2 regions of the Carnobacterium funditum DSM 5970 genome follow, and region 2 is predicted to be linked to the other one. Evidence: riboswitches for the same ligand, from Rfam matches in the RefSeq annotation. Region 2 holds a riboswitch; the other holds the start of a gene.
The links. Region 2 has a riboswitch for FMN ahead of ribD (bifunctional diaminohydroxyphosphoribosylaminopyrimidine deaminase/5-amino-6-(5-phosphoribosylamino)uracil reductase RibD). Riboswitches for the same ligand answer to the same signal wherever they lie in the genome.
Positions count from the first base shown of each region.

Region 1: another riboswitch for FMN. It lies ahead of BR44_RS01515 (ECF transporter S component); the one in region 2 lies ahead of ribD (bifunctional diaminohydroxyphosphoribosylaminopyrimidine deaminase/5-amino-6-(5-phosphoribosylamino)uracil reductase RibD).

Region 1 covers NZ_JQLL01000001.1:342,421-350,820, reverse strand. Annotated here, with positions in the region: gene BR44_RS01530 (LysM peptidoglycan-binding domain-containing protein) at 1-99, opposite strand, end outside; gene BR44_RS01525 (RecQ family ATP-dependent DNA helicase) at 158-1,606, opposite strand; gene BR44_RS01520 (YpbB family protein) at 1,599-2,666, opposite strand; gene BR44_RS01515 (ECF transporter S component) at 2,790-3,395, opposite strand; FMN riboswitch at 3,533-3,655, opposite strand; gene BR44_RS01510 (sensor histidine kinase) at 3,726-5,546, opposite strand; gene BR44_RS01505 (response regulator transcription factor) at 5,555-6,277, opposite strand; gene BR44_RS01500 (pseudouridine synthase) at 6,423-7,160, opposite strand; gene scpB (SMC-Scp complex subunit ScpB) at 7,210-7,791, opposite strand; gene BR44_RS01490 (segregation/condensation protein A) at 7,795-8,400, opposite strand, start outside.
Region 2 covers NZ_JQLL01000001.1:21,644-30,043, forward strand. Annotated here, with positions in the region: gene BR44_RS00095 (PTS sugar transporter subunit IIC) at 1-840, shown strand, start outside; gene BR44_RS00100 (D-serine ammonia-lyase) at 921-2,279, shown strand; gene BR44_RS00105 (RidA family protein) at 2,389-2,772, shown strand; FMN riboswitch at 2,966-3,080, shown strand; FMN riboswitch at 3,232-3,346, shown strand; gene ribD (bifunctional diaminohydroxyphosphoribosylaminopyrimidine deaminase/5-amino-6-(5-phosphoribosylamino)uracil reductase RibD) at 3,486-4,574, shown strand; gene BR44_RS00115 (riboflavin synthase) at 4,602-5,255, shown strand; gene BR44_RS00120 (bifunctional 3,4-dihydroxy-2-butanone-4-phosphate synthase/GTP cyclohydrolase II) at 5,274-6,467, shown strand; gene ribH (6,7-dimethyl-8-ribityllumazine synthase) at 6,516-6,977, shown strand; gene BR44_RS00130 (HAD family hydrolase) at 6,987-7,652, shown strand; gene BR44_RS00135 (Gfo/Idh/MocA family protein) at 7,694-8,400, opposite strand, start outside.

The DNA of each region.
Region 1 (8,400 bases), 320 kb from region 2:
AGCTCTTGAATATTTATTGTTTTCATTATCATCGTTAGTTTCAAATTTGCGTGACCAGATTTCTTTATCTTGATTCTTTTTAGAATTTTTTTTAGCCATAAAGTACTCCTCCTAAAGATATTCGCTTTTATTGTAACATAATTTAATTAAACTTGTCTTACTTATTCTCTAACAAAAACAGTTTTGTTATTTTTTCTTTCCAATTTTTTGATTCATAAAAATGAGTTGACGTGTCTTTCTCTTGTATACTGTCATAAAAATCATCATTAAAGCCACAACTTGAACAACAATGAATTGGTTTTTCAGTTAATTTTTCATTAAAATAGTGTAAAAGATACTTTCTTTTACAATCTGTTGTTTGACTATATTGCATCATATAATCTAATTGTCGATCTTTTTGGAGTACTCTTCCAAGTATCTGAGATTTAGCTTGCTCTATCGTCGTACCTGAAGAAAGATAATTTTCAATCATTTGTTGTTGAGTCTCACTAGAACTTCCTTCAAATACTTTTCCATGACGATAGGCATACTCTAACATAGCTGTATTTGGTAAACTCTGTTCTTGTAACCGTTTTTGAAGAAATTGATCGCCTGCTTGATAAAGTAATATTGCTATACTTTCTTGCCCGTCTCGCCCACATCTTCCAATTTCTTGTAAATAAGATTCAACATTAGCTGGCATATGATAATGAATAACAAACCGAATATTTTCTTTATTGATTCCCATCCCAAAAGCACTGGTCGCACAAATAATGTCTATTTCATTTTGTATAAACTGTTGTTGTATTTTGATTTTATCTTCATTGATAATATCAGAATGGTAGCTTTCAACAGTGTATCCTGTTTCTTCTTTTAACCACAAAGCAATCCTATCCGCTTTTTTCTTACTAGAAAAATAAATGATACCTGGTTTGGATAAACTTTTTATTTCTTTTAACAATCGCTCATCTTTATCCTGATGACAGTTTATTGTCTTTAAGGCAATATTTGGACGGTCAACCGAATAAAGAATTTGTGCTGTGTTATTTTGCTCTAAACATAGCGACGTTAAAATTTCTTCGCGAACCCTTTCAGTAGCTGTCGCTGTTAAAGCCATCGTTAATGGATAGCCTAATTCTTTTCGAACCGTTCCTAACCCTAGGTACTCCAAGCGAAAATCCATCCCCCATTGCGAAATACAGTGAGCTTCGTCAATGGTCATCATGCTAATTTCCATCGTTTTAAGTTTGGCTAATACATAATTTTGCTGCAACATTTCTGGTGATAAGAATATAAATTTATATTCATTTAAACGAGATAATACCCATCTTCTTTCTTCACTGCTCATCAAACTATTTATTGCTGTAACTCTTTTTTCTCCCAGTAATTTCATTTGATCGACTTGATCTTGCATCAATGATAACAAGGGCGAGACAATAATAACGATACCCTCTAAGCTGTAACCCGTTATTTGGTAACAAACGGACTTACCCGTACCTGTTGGCAACATAACAAGCGTATCTTTTCCAGCTAAGGCTGCTAAAATAGCTTCTTCTTGTCCCTTACGAAAATGAGTATAGCCGAACTGTTTGAGAAGAATACTTTTAATTTTTTCTTGATTAGTCACTATCCCGATTCCTTTCTATTTGAGCTAGACGGTACCATAAAAATAGAGCTTCCGGCTTTATTCTGATTATTTCTTGATACGTAATAGTCGGCATTTCTTTCAAGAGTTGCTTAATTTCTTCAAGCTTGTCTATCGGTAAAACAGTAGAAAGATTAAATGAAGGATCCATAATACTTATCTCAATAACATGTTCATTAACCGTACTTGATTTAAGTTGACGAAGCTTTGCAATTTTTTCAAGCGAATAACCCTTTGATAGATACTGTCTAGTAATCGCTGTACTTTTTGTGGTTCCATCATAAGTGTGAAGCATTTCTTTGTAAATAGAAAAAAACAAAGGCATTTTTTCTTGATGTTGCTTCATTATTTTTCCAATCAAAGCTAGAGAATCTAACAATAGTAAATTGACTTCAACAGACTCTTTCTTATACTTTTCTGCTTGTTGTTTTTGAGTCTTACCAGTATTCTCATGACCAGATAGATTAACTGCTACTATTTCTGCATTTAATAAAGGTAGTTTATCCAAAATTAGAATCCACTCTTTTCCAAATTCTATAGCTAATTCTTGTTTATTTTCGCCATTTTTTTTGAGCCATTTTTTGAGCCAAATTTGTTTTTCCCATTCTTTTTCTATCGGTACATAATGTTTGTTTTTATACCTAATTTCAGAAAGAACCTGTGTAACTAATGTAAGCGTACGCCAAAAATGGATAAGAGCGAGTCCATTTTGTAGCTGATTTAACTGTTTAGGATAATAATGATCGACAAAATAATCGTAATAATTCTTTTCCCCGCTAGTTGATAAATAATAGTCTTCTTTTTCTTCTGATAATAAAAGATAGTTCAAATTAGTCATTTTTTTTATGCTATTATTAAATTCAACTCGATTTAATTTTGGAAATAAGGAGAAAAAATGAGTTAATTGGTATTTTTCAGCACTATAAAGAATAGAAGCTGTTTTTTTACCGGTAAGTATATGATAAATCGTAGAAGATTTTTTTGAGTGGGCTTGTGAAAATAAAGATAAATAAAAATAATCAAGATATGATAAACTTTCCACAACAGCACAACTCCTTCTTATTTTCCATTCGTGGTATAAGATTAATATACCAAAAAATAGATAGAAATTCTTTAAAAAATAAATAAAAAATGATTTCGTAAGATTCACGAAATCATTTTTTATTTATTTTTTTTCTGTTGTTGTATATTTGGAATAAGTTAGTTCAATAAGTTGATTTTGTATTATCCAAGGTTTCAACTTTTTATATAAAGCGATGAAAACTGTACTGACTACAATTCCTTTAATTAAATTAAAAGGAATGACGCCGTAAAAAATATATTTTTGTATGGGTCCGACACTGAAATTCAGTACTAAAAAATAAAGTGGAATGAGCACATAAGCATTTAACACGGATAGTATTGTGGTCAATGATACTGTACCTAAAACATTAGCCAATAGAACATTCTTAGCGCTTTCCGTCTTATTTCTCATAACGTAGTAAATAGGTAAAGAATAAGCTACAGTGGCTATTAAACTAGCTATATCCCCTATTGGATACCCTGCGTCTCCTCCTGTTTGCACATAGTGAAGAATCGTTCGAATTACAGCTACTGCTATTCCTGCTACCGGTCCATATAAAAACATACCTAGCAAGACAGGGATATCACTGAAATCAATTTTCAGAAAAGTAACTCCCGGTATAATTGGAAAAGCAAAAAACATTAGTACGAACGCAACCGCAGCAAGCATGGAAACCCCAACTAATTTTCTTGTATTATAATTTTGCATAAAAATCCTCCTAAAAGGATTCATCAGCTTGAGCATTCTTGAGCTTACTAAAAAAAACACCATAAAAAAATACGCTCGTCTAATTTCTCTTCAGAAAAATTAAACAGAGCATATGAACAGTATCATATTCAAATAAGCCCCATCTTCTTTATCCAGACTTTACTGTCGGTACTGGAATTAAACCAGTTCAACCAGAAATGCTATCTGGTTCGTGGACTATACCACCGGTCGGGAATTACACCCTGCCCCTGAAGACGAATCGTCTATTTTATTAGTACATCTAATGTACAAATTTAGTATAAGCTATTTCAGTTTTATTTGCAAGTTCTCTTACAATTCCTTAGCATCTTTTGCATTCTCTAAATACGGGAAGTGAATCCTAAAAGTAGTTCTTTCATTCAGCAAACTAGTGACTTCAATATATCCACCGTGCTCTTCGACAATGTTCTTGACTATTGACAATCCGATTCCGGTTCCAACACTATTAGATTTATTGCTTACACGAGATTTATCCGCTTTATAAAATCGATCAAAAATATAAGGAATATCTTCCTCTAAAATACCTGGACCGTTATCAACGACATCCATTTGAATTTCATCTATGATTTTATCTAGCTGAATTCGAATTTCTACCTTCGCATCTTCTCGATGGGTCGTTGAAGTATGATAAATAGCATTATGAATCAAATTGACAAACACTTGAGTCATTCTATCTGTATCCATCGGATAAGATTGAATATCTGGATCAATTTTCAATGATAATTGCACATTGCTTTTTTTAGCGATTCTTTTAAAGCGGGATAGAACATTTTTCAAAAAATCTTCTAACTTAACATCTTCAATAATCAAATCAATATAACCAGCTTCCATCCGAGACAAATCAAGCATCTCATTAACAAGACGATTCATTCGTTTTGTTTCATCACTAATGATGCCCGCCATTTCGTGTTTTTCCTCAGTAGTTTCAGCTATATCGTCAATAATAGCTTCACTATAACCTTGAATCATAACCAAAGGTGTTCGTAATTCATGAGAAATATTATTAATAAAATCAACTCTCATTTTATCCAAGCGTCTTTCTTTTGTCAAATCTTTCAACGAAACTAAAACACCACGTACATTTTTCATGTCTTCATCAAATAAAGGCACAAATGATAGTTGAAAATAAAAATCGTTTACCACTGTATCATGAACAACTTTTTCAGATTCTTTGATAACTTCATCAATTTTAGTTTCCAAAAATTCTGGCAATTGATATTCTTCGATATTTTGTGAAGTATACCAATTGCGCAAGAATTCTTCTCCTAAAGGATTAGACATCAAGAGTGTTTTGTCTTGATTGTAGTACAGTATTCCAGTTGAAATGGATGCAACGATGTTTTCTAATAATTCTTTTTCTTGTCTTGTCGCTGTTCCCGTTGTCTCTAAAGATTTCCTCATCTTGTTCATGGCTAAAGCTAATTGTGATAACTCATCTTTATAATTAACTGCAGCTTTTTGAGTGAAGTCATTCTTTGCATAATCAAAGGTAATATCTCTTAACTCATTTAAAGGTTTGCCTAGATATTTTTGTAAATAATAAAAAAATAGTACAGCTAATAGTCCATAAAAAGAAAATAGCGCTACGATCCATGTATCCATTTTTTGGTCCGTTTCATTTAAGAATGACAAGTCTACAACTGTGTAGAGAACAGCTTTTTTTCCATCTATTAACATATTTTTGATTTTAAAAATGAATAAGCTATTTTTATTATTAGTAAGAACCATCTCACTAATAATTTGTGTATCTTCTTTATTGATAAACGCTTTTTTTATTTCTGCATCAGTCAGCAACTCTTGTTTATAGGTGGAAAAAAAAGTTGTTGCCTCTTTAGAAAAATTAGAAACGGGTTCTCCTTCTATGTCAATAGACATAAATAAATGAGAATCATGCGCTTTCAATTCCCCAATATTTTCAATGGTCACATTTGGGTCATTTTCTAACTGTCTTTCAATGGATTGAATCATTTTCTCATAGTCCGAGATATATTTTATTTGTATATTTTTTTGATACAAATGGCCATAAAGTTCTGTCGTGGAGATAAAACAAAAACCGAGAATCAACATAGCAATCAACCAAATTCGAATAACAAGGCTGTTTGATTTATTCATATTTTAGCCTACTTTTTTTCTTCGGAATAAGAATTAAATTTATAACCTAATCCCCAAACCGTTACAATCATTTTTGCAGCGGCTTCTGACTGCTTAGTTAATTTTTCTCGCAACCGTTTAATATGTGTATCGACAGTTCTTAAGTCTCCAAAAAATTCATACTTCCACACTTCTCGCAATAGTTGTTCTCTTCCAAAAATTTGATTGGGCGATTGAATCAAATACAATAAGAGATCGTATTCTTTGGGAGTCAGGTTAACCGGCTTACCATCTGCTAATACACGATGTGATTGATTGTCAATTTCAATATTAGACGTAACAATTAAATCTGGATTTATCTCTTCTTGTTCTTTTTCAATATGAGTTCTTTTTAATACAGCAGAAACACGCAAAACAACTTCTCTAGGACTAAAAGGTTTTACGATGTAATCATCTGCACCTGCTTCAAATCCCTGGATTCGATTACCTTCTTCGCCTTTAGCTGTTAGCATCATAATTGGGGTGTTTTTATACTCTCGTAACTTTTCTGCAACCTCGATGCCATCCATCTTAGGTAGCATGAGATCTAACAGAATTAAATCATAGTCATTCTCCAATGCTAAATTCAAAGCTTTTTCTCCATCATCTGCTTCAGTTATGTTGTAATTTTCTTTTTCTAAATACATCTTTAGTAAACGTCGAATGCGTTCTTCGTCATCAACAACCAATAAATTAAGTATCTCGTTTTCCAACGACACTACACCTCCAAATTTCAAAATAATTCGCTTCTATATTCATTATATTATACATGATTTTAATAATGCATACAGAGATATGCATTATTTATGTACGCCTTAACTTCAGATAACCATAAGAATGCCATCTAAAGTTGAGAGGTTAGTCTATTTCATTTTTATTTTCATTTATTAAATTACGTAGTTGATTCACTTCAAATGATTTGAGCTCACGCCATTCTCCTGGACGCAGACCATTTAAATTCAACGTTCCATATGTTTCTCTTTTAAGTTTTTGCACTGGATGTCCAATAGATCTAAACATATTTTTTACTTGCTGGTTTCTTCCTTCATGAATGGTTAATTCAACCATCGTTACATTTTTATCTTTATCCGCCGATAGTATTTTCGCTTTAGCTGGCGAAGTTTTTTTGCCTTCAATATTAATTCCATTCTCTAATTTATTTAATGAACGTCTATCTACCATACCTTCAACTTTGGCTACATATGTCTTATCGATATGGAACTTAGGGTGCATTAACATTTGTGAAAGCTCTCCATCATTCGTTAAAATAAGGACACCAGTTGTGTCGTAATCTAATCGGCCAACTGGATATATCCGTTGTTCTACATGAGGGAATAGATCAGTTACAACGCGTCTTTCCTTATCATCAGATACTGCTGATATCATATTTCTAGGTTTATTTAGTAAAAAATAAATCGGTTCTTCACGATCGATAGGGACACCATCAACTTCTACTTTATCAGAGTTTCCCACTTGAACACCTAATTCTGTTACCAGTTTCCCATTCACTCTTACATGACCTTTGACAATTAGTTCTTCAGACTTTCTTCTAGACGCTATCCCTGCATGTGCCATTACTTTTTGTAATCTTTCCATATTCTCTAACTACTCCTTAGCGTTGCGATTTTTGTACTTATTAAATCTTTCATGAAAAATGTTCATTAAATCGATCGAAGAACAAATCTGATTCTTTCTCTGAATAATTTTGTTCAACATCGGACATTTCGGGTAATTCAGGTAATTCAGACAACTTTTTCAATCCGAAATATCCTAAAAAATAATGAGATGTTCCATACAATATAGCACGACCAGGACCTTCTATACGACCTTTTTCTTCGATAAGTCCTCTGATCATTAATTTTTGTAACGCACCACTTGTTTGAACGCCGCGTATCTCATCAATTTCCATTCTCGTCAATGGCTGTTTATAGGCAATAATCGCTAATGTTTCTAATGCCGCTTGTGATAAGTTAGTCGAGAGAGGTGAAATAGCATATGACCTTATTACTTCGGCATATTCTTTTTTTGTTGCCAGTTGATAGTGTTCACCAACTTCTAATAACGTTAAGCCACGAGTCTCACAAGTATCATATGTTTTTTGTAGCGCCATTAATAATTGATAAGCATGCTGCGTTGAACAAATCAAAAGGGCAGCAATCTCATTTAAAGCTAAGCCCTCATCTCCTGCTACAAAAAGTAGCGTCTCAATGGCTGCTGTTTCATTCATCCATTAGCACCTCTCATCATTACTTTTTACTAAAAATATAAAAATTTCTCCATATTTTTTAGATTGTTTAAAAATAATGGATTTTTCTTTTATCAATTCGAGCATTGCCATAAGGGTTGCAACCATTTCTTTTTTTGTTGGTTCAATAAACAGACTAGAAAACAGTAACCCTTCTTTTTGGGATTTAAGAGATAATTGATTTAAAATAGATGTCATTTTTTCAGTAATTGTTGTCTCTTCTGCCATTACTCTAGTTTGAAGAGGTACTTTCTTTAACCGTTTTGATAATAATTTGTTAAAGGCTACTACTAAATCTTCGGTAGTAAGCTCCAACGGATCTAAAGGAATATTTTTTTGTAAATACTCAAGATTTTGCGGTTCCTTAGTGTAATATTGATTTCGTTCTTCTTCTTTTTCTTTTAATATGACAGCCGCTTCTTTATATTTTTGGTATTCCAACAACTGTTCTACTAAGGCTTCTCGAGGATCATGGCCTTCTTCAAAATAATCTACTGTTTCATCATCATAAACTAATTCCTGTTTAGGCAAGAGTAATTTACTTTTTATTGCCATTAAAGTCGCCGCCATGATTAAGTAATCACCCGCAAC
Region 2 (8,400 bases):
GGAGTTTCGCCTGTGTATGCGGTACTTGTCGGTCTTTCTTTATCAGGATTTGGAATTTTACCAGGATTTATTGCAGGATACTTAATTTCATTTATTATTATATACATGGAGAAAAAAATACCCGGTGGATTAGACTTAATTGTTATCATTGTTGTTGCAGCACCACTTGCTCGTTTAATAGGATCACTAACGTCGCCAGTGGTAGATGCAACATTGATGCAAATTGGAGAAATACTAACTGCTACAGCTAATACAAGTCCGATTATGATGGGAATTATTTTAGGAGGGATTATGACGGTAGTTGCCACAGCTCCACTAAGCTCAATGGCTTTAACAGCGATGTTAGGATTAACAGGGGTTCCAATGGCTATTGGTGCACTAGCCGTTTTTGGTTCATCCTTTCTAAATTATGTGTTATTTAGTAAAATGAAATTTGGAAGCAAAAAAGATACTATTTCAGTAGCGATAGAGCCTTTAACGCAAGCAGATATCATTTCAGCAAATCCGATACCAGTTTATGCTACAAATTTTATCGGTGGAGCAGCAAGTGGTATAATTGTATCGATAATGGGATTAGTTAATAACACCCCAGGAACAGCAACGCCCATAGCCGGCTTTGCAGTTATGTTCGCTTATAATCCTGCAGGGAAAGTATTAATCGCAGCTTTAGCTTGTATGATTGTTAGTACAATTAGTGGTTTTATAGGTGCGCATATCTTTAGAAACTTCAAAATTAAAACAGCCGATCAAATTAGATCTGGGAATATTAATGCAAAAGAACCAGTTTTAGAAACCGTTAAAGAAATTAAAAAATCAGTTGCTATTAAAGCAGATTATTAAGAAAGAGGAAGCAAATAGTTACTCGTTAAGATAGGAATGCCTATTAAAAAAATCAGCTAATAGAAGAGGAGTTTTTATTAATGAGAACCAGCTTAGTAATGGAGGAAACGAACATGAATTTAGAAGGGACACCTTTATTTAAAGATATTAAAGCAGCAAAAGAAGTATTTTGGATTAATCCTAATAAAGAGGTATTTGAAAAAGCAGCAGAAAAGTCTAGTATTTCAAAAATGGATATTGCAGATGCAGATGCTCGATTAACTCGATTTGCCTCTTATTTAAAAATAGTTTTTCCAGATACAGCTCCAACTGACGGAATTATAGAATCACCTATTACAGAAATACCTCATATGAAAGCTTATCTTGAAGAAGAATGTAAAGGAACGATTGAAGGAAAAGTATGGTTGAAACGGGATGATTTACTACCAATTGCTGGAACAGTAAAAGCACGCGGAGCCATCTATGAGGTCTTAAAGCATGCAGAAGATTTAGCGTTGGAACAGGGTTTATTGACTTCGATAGAGGAAGATTATGCTGTTTTTGCAAGTGATAAATTCAAAACATTCTTTTCTAACTACAAAATAACTGTTGGAACGACAGGCAATTTGGGTATTAGTGTTGGAACAGTTGGAGCAAAATTAGGTTTTGAAGTAATTGTCCATATGTCAGTTGAAGCAAAACAATGGAAAAAGAACTTTTTAAGAAGTCGAGGAGTGGTCGTGATTGAACACGAATCTGATTTTACGAAAGCGGTAACTGAAGGGCGTCAGCAATCTGATTTAGATCCAACTAGTTATTTTGTTGATGACGAACATTCTCGTGAGTTATTCTTAGGGTATACAGTAGCTGGGAGTAGATTGAAGAAACAATTAAGCGAAAAAAATATTTTAGTAGATGCAGACCATCCGTTATTTGTGTACTTGCCTTGTGGCATTGGTGGATCTCCAGGTGGCGTTACATTTGGTTTGAAACAGATTTATGGGGATAACGTTCATTGTTTCTTTGCTGAACCAACACATGTTCCTTCGATGCTCGTTGGCTTAATTACTGGTAAATACAATGAAATATCCGTTAAAGATATTGGTTTAGATGGGTTAACAGTTGCTGATGGTTTAGCTGTTCCACGTACATCAGGTTTTGTTGCTAAAGTATTAGAAAATTTCTTCAGTGGATCATATACGATAGATGATAACGAAACATATAAATTACTGACTGCTTTAATTGATCAAGAGGAGATCTATTTAGAGCCAGCTGCAATTGCTGGTTTACCCGGATCCATCCGTTTGTTGCAGTCACAAGCGGGGCAAGAATATTTGAAAGTCAACAACTTAGTCGATAAGATGACAAATGCGACACATATTTCATGGGCAACAGGTGGAAGTATGGTTCCTAAAGAGGATATGGATATTTTCTATAAAAAAGGCAAAAAAGCAGAATAATACATTAGAAAAAATGGAATGAGTTGTTATGAATCAATAGACTCATTTTTAAGATGGAATTTAAAAAACTTTCTCTTATTAGAGTAAAGAATTCATAGGAGGAATGAACATGTTAGAGACGATTCATACAAACAATGCACCAGAACCGATTGGCCCATATTCACAGGTTATTAAAGCTGGAGACTTTATTTTCCCAGCGGGTCAACTAGGAGTAGACCCAACAACAGGTAAGCTAATTGGAGATAATATCAAAGAACAAACAGAACAAGCAATAAAGAATCTTTCCGCTGTTTTGGAAACTGCGGGTTCGTCTTTACAACAGGTCGTCAAGACAACTTGTTATTTATCTACAATGGAACATTTCCAGGCATTTAATGAAGCTTATGGCGAACAATTCGGTGGACATAAGCCAGCTCGGACTTGTTTTGCAGTACAAGAACTTCCGTTAAAAGGGTTATGCGAAATTGAAGTAGTTGCTGTTTTAAAGAAGTAAAGTAAGAAGAGTAGTTTGGTTAGATGGGCAATACACATGATGGCCTAAATTAGTCTTAGCAATAGGATAGAGCTGCTTAATACTAAAAAATAAAGTTGACAGTCTATTTATCTTAATCGCAATAGAAAGGTAAGTTTACAAAATAGATTGACATCTACAGTATTTCGGTATAATCTAAACAGTATAAAAATAAAATAGTCTTCAGGGCAGGGTGCAAGTCCCTACCGGTGGTAAAGCCCACGAGCCGTAAGGCAGATTCGGTTAGATTCCGAAGCCGACAGTTATAGTCTGGATGAGAGAAGACAAAGTGATTGCAAAAAAACTACGATAACTTTAATCTTATTTAGGGTGAATAGAAATCATGAGTTTATAAAGCAATGTTAGAATAGTCTTATTTGACTGTAAGTAAAGCCCTGGATGTAAAATCTAGGGCTTTTTTGTGTACTGTTTTAAAAATAGAATAGTCTTCAGGGCAGGGCGTAAATCCCTACCGGTGGTAAAGCCCACGAGCCGCAAGGCAGATTCGGTTAGATTCCGAAGCCGACAGTTATAGTCTGGATGAGAGAAGACAGCGTTTAAAGAGTTCAAAAGCAACCGAATACATAGTATGCGGTCTTATTTGCTGATCTCTGTATTCGAAAAACGACAAAACCCTGAGGAAAAATTCCTTGGGTTTTTTATTTTTGATTTTATTTTTGAATGGAGTGAGAACAGTGGATGAATTTTATATGAGGATGGCATTAGAGTTAGCAAGAAAAGGCAAAGGGTGGACGGCACCAAATCCTTTAGTGGGTGCTGTGATTGTTAAAGCTGGAAGAGTTATTGGACAAGGATACCACGAGGAATATGGTCAACCACACGCAGAAGTAAAGGCTATTGCATCAGCAAGCGAATGCGTTTCAGGGGCAACTTTATATGTCACATTAGAACCCTGTTCACATTTTGGTAAAACCCCTCCCTGTTCTGACTTATTAATAGAAAAAAACATCAAACGAGTCGTTATTGGAATAACCGATCCAAATCCATTAGTTGCTGGAAAAGGAATTGAAAGGCTACGTAACAACGGCATTGAAGTTATTACCGGTGTGTTAGAAGTAGAAATCCAACAATTGAATGAGGTTTTTATAAAATACATTGTCACTAAAGAACCTTTTGTGGTGATGAAGAGTGCGATGTCACTAGACGGCAAAACGGCGACAGTAACGGGTGAATCTCAGTGGATTTCTAGTAGAACAGCTAGAGAACAGGTTCATGGCTTACGACATGAATTAGCTGGAATTATGGTAGGCATTGAAACCATCATCAGAGATAACCCACAATTAACTTCTAGAACGCCAAATAGCAAAAATCCTATTAGAATTGTTGTGGATAGTCAACTAAGAATTCCAATGGTATCTACTGTTTTACATTATCAGGATAAAGCTAAAACAATTATCGCAACGACTAAAAGAGCTAGTAGAGAAAAACTGAAAACGTTAAAGAAAATGGGTATTGAAGTTATTGTGACCAAAGAGCAATTTGGAAGAGTTAATTTGCGTGAATTAATGAGGAGATTAGGCGCTAGGGGTATCGATAGTATTCTATTAGAAGGTGGAGCTACTTTGAATTTTTCAGCTTTAAAAGAAGGCATTGTCGACAAAGTACAAGTCTATATTTCACCAAAAATCATCGGAGGAAAAAATGCTAAAACTGCTGTTGAAGGAGAAGGCGTTTTGTCGTTAAAAAGTGCTTTTCAAATAAAGCGACTAAAAACGGTGATGGTAGGTGAGGATCTTTTTGTAGAAGGATATATTGATAAATAAAGAAAAGCAATCGATCGGAGGGAATAGATGTTTACTGGAATTATTGAAGAGATAGGAACAATCAAATCAATCAAAAAAGGTGAAAAGAGTTCAGTTCTTAAAATAAAAGGTCAAAAAGTGTTGCAAGGAACACGTATTGGAGATAGTATCTCGACTAATGGAATTTGTTTGACAGTGACGAAAATAGAAAAAGATTCTTTTGAAGCAGACGTTATGTCGGAGTCTTTGAAAAGGACGAATATTGGGGAATTGATTTCTGGAAGCTACGTTAATTTAGAACGGGCACTAAGCCTTGAGACACGTCTTGGTGGGCATATTGTCAATGGTCACATTGATGGAATAGGAAAGATAAAGGAATTCAGGCGTGATGATAATGCCGTTTGGATTACGGTTGAAACAACTCTTGATTTATTAAGGTACATTATTGAAAAAGGTTCGATAGCTATTGATGGCGTTAGTTTGACAGTCGTGACTGTGGACGACCAGTCTTTCCAAGTCTCAATTATTCCGCACACGGGTGAAGAAACGGGACTTTTATCTAAGCAACCCGGAGATACTGTAAATCTTGAATGCGATATGATTGGAAAATATGTCGAGAAGCTATTAAGACTCGATTCGAAAGAGCGGACTCAAGAGAATCATGTAACGCAAGGATTTTTAAAAGAGAATGGGTTCTTTTAGACCAGAATGGGGTAGAGCATGTTTAATACAATTGAAGAATTATTGACTGATTTGAGAGCTGGAAAAAATATTTTATTAATAGATGATGAAGATAGAGAAAACGAAGGAGATATTATTTGCGCTGCTGAATTCGCTACTACAGATAATGTGAATTTTATGGCTAGCCATGCCAAAGGCTTAATTTGTATGCCGATGACTAAAGCCTATACCAAGAAGTTACTATTGCCACAAATGATTCAAGACAATACAGATAATCACAAAACAGCTTTTACCGTTTCGGTGGATTATGTAGATACAACAACTGGGATTTCGGCGGCGGAAAGGTCATTGACGGCAATGACATTAGTTTCTGATGATGCAAAACCAGCAGACTTTAGAAGGCCGGGTCATATGTTCCCGTTAGAAGCAGTTGATGGAGGAGTTTTAGCCAGAAATGGGCATACAGAAGCTACCGTTGATTTAATGCGTTTAGCAGGCTTAAAACCGGTTGGATTATGTTGCGAAATCATAAAAGAGGACGGAACGATGGCCAGGAGAAATGATTTATTGGATTTGGCCAAAGAGCATAAGTTGAAAATAGGGACAATTGCTGATTTGATTGAATACCGTAAAACCAAAGAACAGGTTATCTTTAGACAATCTAAAGCATTCTTACCAACCAAATATGGCGATTTTGAGATTTATGCTTATGAACATGCTATCACTGGAGAACACCATGTCGCTTTAATTATGGGAGAGATTAGTGATGGAAAACCAGTATTGTGTCGTATCCATTCTGAATGCTTGACAGGTGATGTATTTGGTTCTAAGAAATGCGACTGTGGTCAACAACTGGATACAGCAATGAAACAGATTTCTGACGAAGGTCGTGGTATTTTATTGTACATGCGTCAAGAAGGTCGTGGCATCGGTCTAGTTAATAAAATAAGAGCCTACGCTCTTCAAGATCAAGGACACAACACCATTGAAGCTAATTTAGCACTTGGCTTTCCAGCAGATTTACGGGAGTACTATGAATGCAAACAAATTTTTGATGATTTGGGTGTTTCTCAACTACGTCTAATGACCAATAATCCACTGAAAGTGGAAAGCATGAATAAATATGGTTTAAATATCGTGGAAAGAATTTCACTTCAAATGGAGCCTTATATGGAAGACAAGGCCTATCTAAAAACTAAGCAAGAAGAAATGAAGCATTATTTAAACTACTAAGGCAAGAATCTGTTTATTATCAAAAAAGAAGAAAATGGAGGAATTAAAATGAACGTATTCGAAGGACAATTAATTGCAAAAGATTTAAAAGTTGGTATTGTAATTGCACGCTTTAATGAATTTATTGGATCAAAATTATTAAGTGGAGCAGTGGATGGCTTGAAAAGACACGGAATGTTAGAAGAGGAAATTACTATTGCGTGGGTACCAGGTGCTTATGAAATTCCGTTAGTTGCACAAAAAATGGCGAATTCAGGGAATTATGATGCGATTATTACGTTAGGTGCTGTAATCAAAGGAGCTACATCACATTACGATTATGTGTGTTCAGAAGTTTCAAAAGGTGTGGCTACGGCATCAATGAATACAGGTTTACCAATAATATTTGGTGTTTTAACAACAGACAATATTGAGCAAGCAATTGAACGCGCGGGTACCAAATCTGGGAATAAAGGATATGAAGCAGCAGTTTCAGCCATTGAGATGGCTAACCTACTGAAAGTCATGTAAGGTCTAGTTATGGATAAATCAAGATTAAAGAATAGTCGAACTATTATTTTTGATTACGACGGCACTTTACATGATAGTACGCTAAATTATATTACCGCCTTTAAAAAAGCTTATAATTATTTGATGGAAAATCAAAAAGCTGTCCCAAAAGACTGGCAAGATGAGGAAATCACTAAGTGGTTAGGCTATAACAGTGAAGAGATGTGGAAAAACTTTATGCCAGATTTGTCTAAAGAATACCAGATTGCAGCTTCAAAAATAATAGGAAAAATACTATTAGAAAAAGTTCTCTCAAAAGAAGCGATACTTTATCCAGAAGCACTAAAAACGTTAACTTACTTAAAAGGTAAGGGATATAAGCTTATCTTTTTAAGTAATTGTAGCCAGACATACATGAAAGCACATCAGCAGACTTTTCAATTGACTCGTTACTTTGATGAAATGTACTGTACAGAACAAGTTGGTTTTATTCCCAAACACAGGATATTTCCCTTAGTTAAAAGTCAGTACCAAGAAGAATGTCTGATTGTTGGTGATCGCATCCATGATTTAGAGATTGGCCACTATCATAATTTGGTTACCATAGGTTGCAATTATGGATTCGGAACAGAAGAAGAAATGCAAAAATCAGATATAAGAATAAATTGTATCCGAGAGCTACAAGAAATTCTATAGAAAGAAATCCGGCTACTTTTATAAGTAGACCGGATTTTTTTCTATTCAAAGTCGAAATTTAAGTCCCATTTTTCTCTGAGAGTATCCATTATTTCCATCACATCATGGGTTAAGTTAAGTGAACTCGTATCATTTTTAGTCCGCACGATTTCGTTGAAGTGACAAATTTCGTAAGTCAAAGCTTGGGATTTATCTCCAGCTTGAATGCGTTCAACAGACCCATCAGGATGTGTAAACGTCGCTTCATCAGCTCTTGGGAAATCAGTTACAGTGAAATACCCTTTTTCAAAAGCCACCACGCCTTGCTTAGGCATTTTTGCTCTAAAGGTAATGGCGATTGTAGCCATTTCATTCTCATCATTCTTTAAGATTATTCCAGCTTCTTCATCGACTCCAGTTTCAAAAAAGTTAACAGTCGTTAGAACTTCTTTAGGCTGGCTGGATAAAAAGAAACGAGCGAAAGATAAGGCATATGTTCCAATGTCTAATAACGCACCGCCAGCAATGTCCTTATTAAAGAATCGGTTCAATGGGTCGGCTTCTTTTAAACTACCAAAAGAAACTTGAATCATTTTTAATTTACCAAGTGCACCATCAGCTGTTCTTTTTTTAAGTTCTTGATAAAGTGGCATATGATAAATAGTCATTGCTTCAGCCAAAACTAACTCTTTTTCTTTGGCAAGTTTCATAGCAGCATCTAATTGTTTGGTGTTCATCACTATCGCTTTTTCGCAAAGTACATGCTTGC